Regions from separate parts of the Anaerotruncus sp. genome, predicted to be linked through region 1. Evidence: predicted binding sites of a transcription regulator. Region 1 holds the regulator's gene; the other holds the start of a gene.

Region 1 (4,388 bases):
ACGAGCTGATCGCGGTGACGGCGACGACGATGACCATCGGCGCGCCGATGATGCCCGCGCTGACCGCCGCGTCTCCGATGACGAGCGCGCCGACGATGCTCACCGCGTGGCCGACCGCCTGCGGCATCCGCAGCCCCGCCTCCCGCACGATCTCATAGATGAAAAAGACGGCCAGCGCCTCGAACATCAGCGGGAAGGGGGTCGTCTCCTCGCTGACGACGAGGCTCGTCAGGATCGTCGCGGGCAGCAGCTCGGGGTGGAAGGAGCCGACCGCGACATAGAGCCCCGGCAGCAGGATGGAGAGGGCGAAGGCCGCGTATTTGAGCCAGCGGATGAAGGTGGCGAAATAGGGCCGGTGGGAGTAGTCGTCGAGGCTCTGGAAGTTTTCGGCAAAGAGATAGGGCACGATGAGCGCGTAGGGAGTGCCGTCGACGAGCAGGCCGACGCGCCCCTCCGCGACCTTGGCGCAGAGGGTGTCGGGCCGCTCGGTGACGCCCACCCCCGAAAAGAGGGAGAGCGGCTTCGAATCGAGGAAGGGCTGAAGGTAGCCGCTTTCGAGCACCACGTCGATCTTCACCTTGGAGAGGCGGTATTTGACCTCGCGCAGCAGCTCGTCCGACACCGCGCCGCGCAGGTAGACGAGGGTGCAGTCGGTGCGGCTCTTGTCCCCGAAGACGGTCATCTCGAAGATCAGGTCGGGGGATTTGAACCGCCGCCGCAGCAGCGACATGTTGGGCCGCAGCATCTCGGAAAATCCCTCGCGGGAGCCGCGCACGTTGGTCTCCCCCGCCGGTTCGCCGACCGAGCGGCCGGAGAAGCCCTGGATGCCGAAGACCGAACCGCCTGCGATCCCGTCGATGAGCAGCACGACAAAGCCGGACATCATGAACCGGAAGAGCTCGCCGAAGGTGTGGATCTCCTTCTGGTCGGGCGCGAGCAGAGACTGGTGGCGCACCCAGTCGAGCACCGAATCGGGGCCGGGCTTTTCGAGTCTCAGGCGGGTGAGCGGCTCCGCGAACATCTCCGAAAAGGTCTGGGTGTTCACCATGCCCTCGCACATCAGCACGGCGCAGGGCACGCCGCACACCTGCACCTCGTGGATGATGAGGTCCCCGGAGTCGGTGAACATCGCGCGCACCCCGATCAGGTTGTCGAGCAGCGCGCTCCCCAGCTTTTTGTCCGCGCCCTCGTCCGGGCGCGGCGGCGCGTAGGCGGGCGGCGGTGCGAACAGCCCCTTCAGATAACGGATGACACCCATTCCCATTCCTCCCGTTTTACAGTTTGATACAGCGTTAGTATTGCCAGCAAAGCGGCGGGAATATCCATTCGCTTTCCGGCCAGACTAAGAGTCAGTAAAAATCGATGGAGGTTCGATGGCTTTTGTATATTGTATTCATCCGCGTGCTGATCATCTATGCGCTGATCATTCTGAGCCTTCGGCTGATGGGCAAACGTCAGATCGGCCAGCTCCAGCCCTCCGAGCTGGTCGTCACCATCCTGGTCTCCAACATCGCGACAATGGCGATCGAGGACAGCAACGTGCCGCTGATCGGCGGCATCATCCCCATCCTCACGCTGGTTTCCTTCGACGTTCTCATCTCCGCGATGACCCTGCGCTATAAAAAGATGCGCCGCATCGTCTCGGGTACGCCGCGCGTTATCATCCGCGACGGCAAGATCGACCAGAAGCAGCTCAAGGAGCTGCGCTTCACGATCGACGACATGATGGAGGAGCTGCGCGGCAAGGATATCTTCGACGTGCGCGACGTGGCGTTCGCGATCGTCGAAACGACCGGCTCCCTCTCGGTCTACCCCAAATTCACCGCCCAGCCCGCCACCGCCGGGATGCTCAATCTCCAGGCCCCTCCCGGCGCGGACGCGCCGCCCGTCGTGCTCATCGCGGACGGGGTCGTGATCGACAGCGCGCTTGGCTACTGCAACCTCAAATATGAGTGGCTCGAAAAAACGATCACCGACAACGGCTACACCACACAGGACATCTTCCTGATGACCTGCAACCGCCAGGCCGACTACCTGATCGTGCCCAAAGCACAGCTCAAGCTCAAGGACCGGAAGGAGGATGCGTCATGAAACGGGTCGTTGCAGTCTGCGTCATCATCGCGCTCATCCTCGCGGCGAGCACGGCCGCGCTCATGCACCTGCTGCGCGTGTCGGACGAGATGGAGGCCTCCCTCTCCGCCATTGCGGACGCCATCGACCGGGACGACATGCCGCGGGCCGCGCGGCTCACCGACGAGTTCCACGAGCAGTGGGAGCGCAACGAAACGGTCATGACGCGCTATATCCACCACGACGAGCTCGACACGATCACCGGCATCGTGGCGCGCCTGCCCATGCTCGCGAAATACGGCGAAACCGCCGAATACGCGGCGGAGGTGGCGCGCCTGCGCCACCTGATCTCCCACATCCGCGACGCGGAGATCCCCACGCTGCCGAATATCTTTTAGCACGGGCACAAAAAAGAGGGCCCATCCGGATATCCGGATGGGCCCTCTTTTCGTTTCAAATCATTTTCCGTCCCCGTCGCGGGAGCTCAGCAGGGTCTGGAGCTCCTTCATAAACGAGTCGATGTCCTTGAACTGCCGATAGACCGACGCGAAGCGCACGTAGGCGACCTCGTCGATGCCGCGCAGCTTCTCCATGGCGAGCTCGCCGATCTTGTAGGAGGGGACCTCCTTTTCCAGCGAGTTGCGCAGCGTCATCTCGATGTCCCGCACCGCCTCCTCGAGCACGTCGAGCGGCACCGGGCGCTTTTCGCAGGCGCGCACCATGCCGCCGAGCACCTTGCCCGAGTCGAACTCCTCGCGCGACTTGTCCTTCTTGATGACGATCAGCGGGGTGGTCTCGACGACCTCATAGGTGGTGAACCGCCGCCCGCACTTGATGCACTCGCGGCGGCGGCGGATGCGCTCCGACTCGTCGGTCGGACGGGAATCGATGACTTTGCTTTCGACATATCCGCAGTATGGGCACTTCACAGGACCATCTCCCTCATTCTGTTGGGGCGCTTGTTTATACTATCTGTATTACCCGTATCATAACACAAAATGCCCCGCAAAACAAGGAATTTTAACCATTTTCCGCGTGGATCGCCGCAAGAATCCGTGCATAACTGTCATCGAGCTCCCCATACCCGCCGTAGCTGTCGCGGTAAAGCTCGAGCATCACGCCGCCGTCGAAGCCGTACCCGCGCACCCTTCCGAGCAGCGCGGCAAGGTCGAGCTCCCCCGCCCCGAGCGGCAGGCAGTCGCCGCGCGCCCCGTGGTCGCTCACGTGCAGATGGACAAGGCCCTCCCCCATCGCGCCGGCCATCTCGGCGGGCGAATAGCCCGCCCGCACGCACTGCTTGATGTCGAGGACGAACCGCGCGCCGGGGAGATAAGCGCGCATGTCGGTGAAGAAATCGGGGCAGTAGCCCGCGCAGCGCGGGACGTTCTCCTGCGCGACGGTGACCCCCATCCGCCTCCCCGCCTCGCAGAGCTCCGCGAACCGGTCGAAATAGAACCGGCGGGAGCGGGTGGTGTTCCTGCGGTCGCCGTGGAAGACGAAGAGCTTCGCGCCAAGCAGGTTGGCGGCGTGGAAGTACCGCTGGTAGAAGGCGATCCCGTCCGCGAAGCGGCGTCGGTAGTCGGAGAAGAAGAGCAGCGGCTCGAGCCCCGAGGTGAACGGATGCACCGAGAGGATGCGGGTGCCGCCGCCGTCCGCCGTCCGGCGCAGCTCGCGCAGGTAGCCGTCGTCCAGCTCGCTCGGCGCGTTAAAAAAGACCTCCGCCGCCTGCGCGCCCAGGCCCGCGATATAGGAAAGCCCCCGCTCGGTGAGCTCGGGATAGAAACACGCGGTGGATATTCCGGCCAGCATCGGCCTTCCCCCTTCCGCCCCGCGGGGCAGTGACTTTTTCCATGATATGCGCGCCGTCCGCGCGCTGTCAAAATGGAGATGGGCCGCCGGCAGTGCCGGCGGCCCAAGAATGGCCCAGCCTTACTTTTTCGCGAGCTTGTGCTCCTGCCAGAGCGTCCAGAGGGAGCCGGAAATGAACATCGAGGAGAAGAATCCGGCGAACATGCCCACCAGAAGCGGGAAGGAGAAGGTCAGGATCGAGCTGACGTTATAGACGAGCGACATCACGCACACGCAGCCGACCGCGATGACGGTCGAAACAGTGGTGTTGATCGAACGGGACATCGACTGGTTGACCGAAATGTTGACCAGGTCCTTGTAGGAGGTCTTGACCGGCAGCAGCCTGCGGTTCTCACGGATGCGGTCGTAGACGATGATCGTGTTGTTGATCGAGTAACCCAGGATGGTCAGCATGACCGCGATGAAGCTGTCGTTGAGCGGGAAGCCGCAGACGACGAACGCGCCGTAGG
Region 2 (4,388 bases), on a different contig from region 1:
GACAGAACAACATAAGACGGCCGCAGCGGTCGCCGTGGTGTGTTCTTGATTCATCGGCTGTTATTTACGCATCTTCCGCAGAAACCTCGTGCTTTCTTAGATTTGGCTGTATTCTATCACAGGGCCGGGTTCTTGTCAAGCGGGGGCTATTCCCTGTCGGCCGACTGGAAGGAGACGCCCGTCAAAAAGGGCGAAAACCCGATGCCGGTGACGCCCTTGCCCGAGGCGTAGTAGCTCGTTTCGAAGTAGAGGGGGATGACCGCGCCGTCCTCGAGCAGGAGGGTCTCCGCCTGACGGTAGGCGTCGAACAGCTCAACACCGCTGAGGGTGGAGGCCGAATCGAGCAGCGCGTCGAAATCGGCGTTGGAATAGCCCGCCCAGTTCTGCCCCGAGCCGGACCGGAAGAGGGAGAGCAGCGCGTCGGGGGAGGAATAGGCGGCCGAGAGGGGCACGATGGCCGCGTCGAAATCGCCCTCCCGCACCCGTTCGAGGGCCTCCTCCTGCGGCAGGACGTTCAGCCCGGCGAAGAGTCCGAGGGAGCGCTGGAGCCCCTGCTGGACGTATCCGGCCAGCGCCCGCTGGTTGTTGCCCTCGCAGACGAGCAGCTCCCCCAGCGGCAGGGCGGAGAGCCCGAGGTCCTCGAGCCCCGCCACATAGCAGCGCTTGGCGAGGTCGGGGCTCGAGACGAGCGGCCCCTTTTCCCCGGCCCGCGCCCGGAAGGACTCCCCCTGCCAGAGGATGGCGGGCGGCACCAGCGTATCGGCAGCGCGCAGGTTGCCGGGGAGCCGCCCCTCAAAGAGGGAACGGTTGACGCTGTAGGCGACCGCCTGGCGGATGTTCGTGTTCGCGAGGGGCTCCTTGTGTCCGTTGAGCAGGAGCACCCACACGGTGTCCTCAAAGGAGGTGACCTGCCCGCCCGCGTCCTCCACGGCGGGAAGGTCGGAGAAGGAGACCTTGCAGGCGTCCGTTTCGCCCGCGAGGAAACGGGCGGCGGGTTCGGCGCCGTCCGCCGCGCCGGGCGTATAGAGGTCCACCCCGCGCGCGACGACCGGCTGGTCGTCGAGGTAATGCCTGTTGCGGCGCAGGGAGATCACCCGGTCGTTGTTCCAGTTGTAGAGATAGAAGGGGCCGTTGCAGAGCAGGCTTCCGATGTCGAAGCCGTAGCGGGCGCGCGTCGACTCGAAGAATTCCCGGCTGCAGGGCATCGCGTAGCTCGCGGAGAGCAGCTCGGGCAGGCGGCTGTCCTGCCGGACGAGGGTGATCTCCAGCGTGTAGTCGTCGAGTGCGCGCACGCCGAGCGAGGACTGGGGCGCCGCGCCGCTCAGGATGAGCGAGGCGTTTTTGACCGAGGAGAACTCCCCCGCGAAGGGGCTGAACGCCGCCGGGTCGAACATGCGGGAGAGCGCGAAGGCGAAGTCGTGTGCGGTCACGGGGGCCTCGTGGAAGGCGGACCGGCTGCTGGAGGCGTTCCACACGGCGTCCCGGCGCAGGCGGAAGGTCCAGACAAGCCCGTCGTCCGAGACCTCGCTGCTTTCGGCGAGGCGGGGGACCACCTCGCCGTCGGGAAGCTGGCGGTAGAGCCCCTCAAAGGTGTTGGAGATGATCATGCGGGCGGTCGTGTCGGTCGCGAACTGGGGGTCGAGCAGGGAAACGCCCGTGGGGACGTCGTAGCGGATGATCTCGCCGGCGGAGCTCCCGCATCCGCCCAGCAGGAGCAGCAGGGACAATATCAAAGCGGCTGCGCGCAGTTTTCTCATGGCGGCACCTTCCGTTGAAATCTTAGTCAAATTCTATCAGAATTCGCGCCGGTTTGCAAACCCGCGCGCACCCAAAAGGTGCGGAAAAGCCCGGGATTTGCTGCGCCGCGGGGGTTCGGCCTGAATCCCCAGAATTCGCCAAAAACACAACATCTTGTGCCAAACGAAAAAACCGCTACTAAAAAATGTGTTTTTCACCATTGACAGGGAACCTGTTTTCCATTAAAATAGAAACTGCGTGATGAAATGGAACTATATCTTGTGGAAAATAAAGAAAAATACCACAAAATATGGGGACAACAAGATAACGGAGGGTACCCGAATGATACAGACGATTGTAAAGCGCGACGGCCGGTGCGTCCTGTTCGACCTCGACAAGATCGCGGCCGCGATCTTCAAGGCGGCGCAGGCGCTGGGCGGCAGCGATTACGAGATGGCCCGCGCGCTGGCGGAGCAGGTGGCCGCCTCCCTCGAGGAGGCCGGGAACCAGAGCCCCACGGTCGAGGAGATCCAGGACGCGGTGGAGCGCACGCTCGTGGACAACGGCCACGCCCGCACCGCCAAGGAGTTCATCCTCTACCGCGCGCAGCGCACCCGCGTGCGCGATATGAACACCCGCCTCATGAAGACCTATGAGGAGCTCACCTACAAGTCGGCGGACGAGAACGACATCAAGCGGGAGAACGCCAACATCGACGGCGACACCGCGATGGGCACGATGCTCAAATACGGCTCCGAGGGGGCCAAGCAGTTCTACCACATGTTCGTGCTGCGGCCCGAGCACTCGAAGGCGCATCTGGCGGGGGACATCCACATCCACGACCTCGATTTCCTGACGCTGACGACCACCTGCTGCCAGATCGACATCGACAAGCTCTTCACCGGCGGCTTCTGCACCGGGCACGGCTTTCTGCGGGAGCCCAACGACATCTCGAGCTACGCGGCCCTCGCCTGCATCGCCATCCAGTCCAACCAGAACGACCAGCACGGCGGACAGAGCATCCCCAACTTCGACTACGGAATGGCCAAGGGTGTGGCGAAGACCTACCGCAAGCTCTACACCCGCAACCTCGCCAAGGGGCTCGAGCTCTTCTGCGGCATCGACGACGCGGAGGGGATCGCCAAGGCGATCCGCGACGGGATTTTCGACGCGCGGGGAATCGGCCCCGTCTTTGCGGACGACAACGGCTACCGAGACCAGGAGGCCGAGCTGCTGCACGAATACACCGACGGGGAGACGGCGGAAAAGCTCCAGCAGTTCGCCCGCCGGGAGGCGGTCAAGGAGACCCGCCGCGCCACCTACCAGGCGATGGAGGCGTTCGTCCACAACCTCAACACGATGCATTCCCGCGCGGGCGCGCAGATCCCCTTCTCGTCGATCAACTACGGCACCGACACCTCGCCGGAGGGCCGCCTTGTGGTCGAATGCGTGCTGCGCGCCACCGAGGCGGGGCTCGGCAACGGCGAGACCCCCATCTTCCCCATCCACATCTTCAAGGTGAAGGAGGGGATCAACTTTAACGACGGCGAACCCAACTACGACCTCTTCAAGCTCGCCTGCCGCGTGTCGGCCAAGCGGCTCTTCCCCAACTTTTCCTTCATCGACGCGCCCTACAACCTCCAGTACTACAAGCCCGGCCACCCCGAGACGGAGATCGCCTACATGGGCTGCCGCACCCGCGTGATCGGAAACCACTACGACCCCACCCGCGAGATTGTCAACGGCCGCGGCAACCTGAGCTTCACCTCGGTGAACCTGCCGCGCATCGCCATCCGCGCGAAGGGGGACGTCGACTGGTTCTTTGAGGAGCTCGACCGCAAGATCGACCTCGTGATCGACCAGCTCATGGAGCGGTTTGAAATCCAGGCGAAAAAGAAGGTCCGCAACTACCCCTTCCTGATGGGGCAGGGGGTGTGGATCGATTCGGACAAGCTCGGTCCCGATGACGAGGTGCGCGAGGTGCTCAAACACGGCACCCTGTCGATGGGCTTCATCGGGCTGGCGGAGACGCTCAAGGCGCTGATCGGCCAGCACCACGGGGAGAGCGAGTACGCGCAGAACCTCGGGCTGGAGATCATCGGGCACATGCGCCGCCGCATGGACGACGCGACCCGCGCCACCGGCTTCAACTACACCCTGCTCGCCACCCCGGCCGAGGGGCTTTCGGGGCGGTTCGTGCGGATGGACCGCAAGCAGTTCGGGGAGCTCGAAGGGATCACCGACCACGAGTTCTACACCAACTCCTTCCACATCCCCGTCTACTACAACATCTCCGCCAGCGAGAAGATCCGCCTCGAGGCGCCCTACCACGCGCTGACCAACGCGGGGCACATCTCCTACATCGAGCTGGACGGCGACCCGCTGAAAAACCTCGACGCGTTTGAGCAGGTGGTGCGCTACATGAAGGAGTGCGGCATCGGCTACGGCTCGATCAACCACCCGGTCGACCGCGACCCCGTCTGCGGCTACACCGGCATCATCGACGAGGTCTGCCCCCGCTGCGGCAGGCGCGAGGGGGAGGCCGTGAGCGTCCAGAAGCTGCGGGAGCTCGGCTGCTGGCAGGAGAGCGCCGCCAACTGCGGCTACTGCGGGGACCCCTTTGAGGAGAGCGAGCGCAGCGCGAATCCGCT

What was found. The regulator NrdR, encoded in region 1, represses ribonucleotide reductase genes. The targets are predictions, from matches to a motif close to CACNANATNTNGTG.
Region 2: a site for NrdR is predicted at 1,903-1,916, ahead of ACZO3G_RS04415 (anaerobic ribonucleoside triphosphate reductase). Genes of this name have one in related genera too.

The regions. Positions count from the first base shown of each region.
Region 1 covers NZ_DBMDHH010000003.1:80,639-85,026, reverse strand. Annotated here, with positions in the region: gene ACZO3G_RS01870 (spore germination protein) at 1-1,258, opposite strand, end outside; gene ACZO3G_RS01865 (DUF421 domain-containing protein) at 1,381-2,091, shown strand; gene ACZO3G_RS01860 (DUF4363 family protein) at 2,088-2,468, shown strand; gene nrdR (transcriptional regulator NrdR) at 2,529-2,999, opposite strand; gene ACZO3G_RS01850 (sugar phosphate isomerase/epimerase family protein) at 3,091-3,879, opposite strand; gene secF (protein translocase subunit SecF) at 4,000-4,388, opposite strand, start outside.
Region 2 covers NZ_DBMDHH010000009.1:65,947-70,334, forward strand. Annotated here, with positions in the region: gene ACZO3G_RS04410 (peptide ABC transporter substrate-binding protein) at 147-1,757, opposite strand; gene ACZO3G_RS04415 (anaerobic ribonucleoside triphosphate reductase) at 2,080-4,388, shown strand, end outside.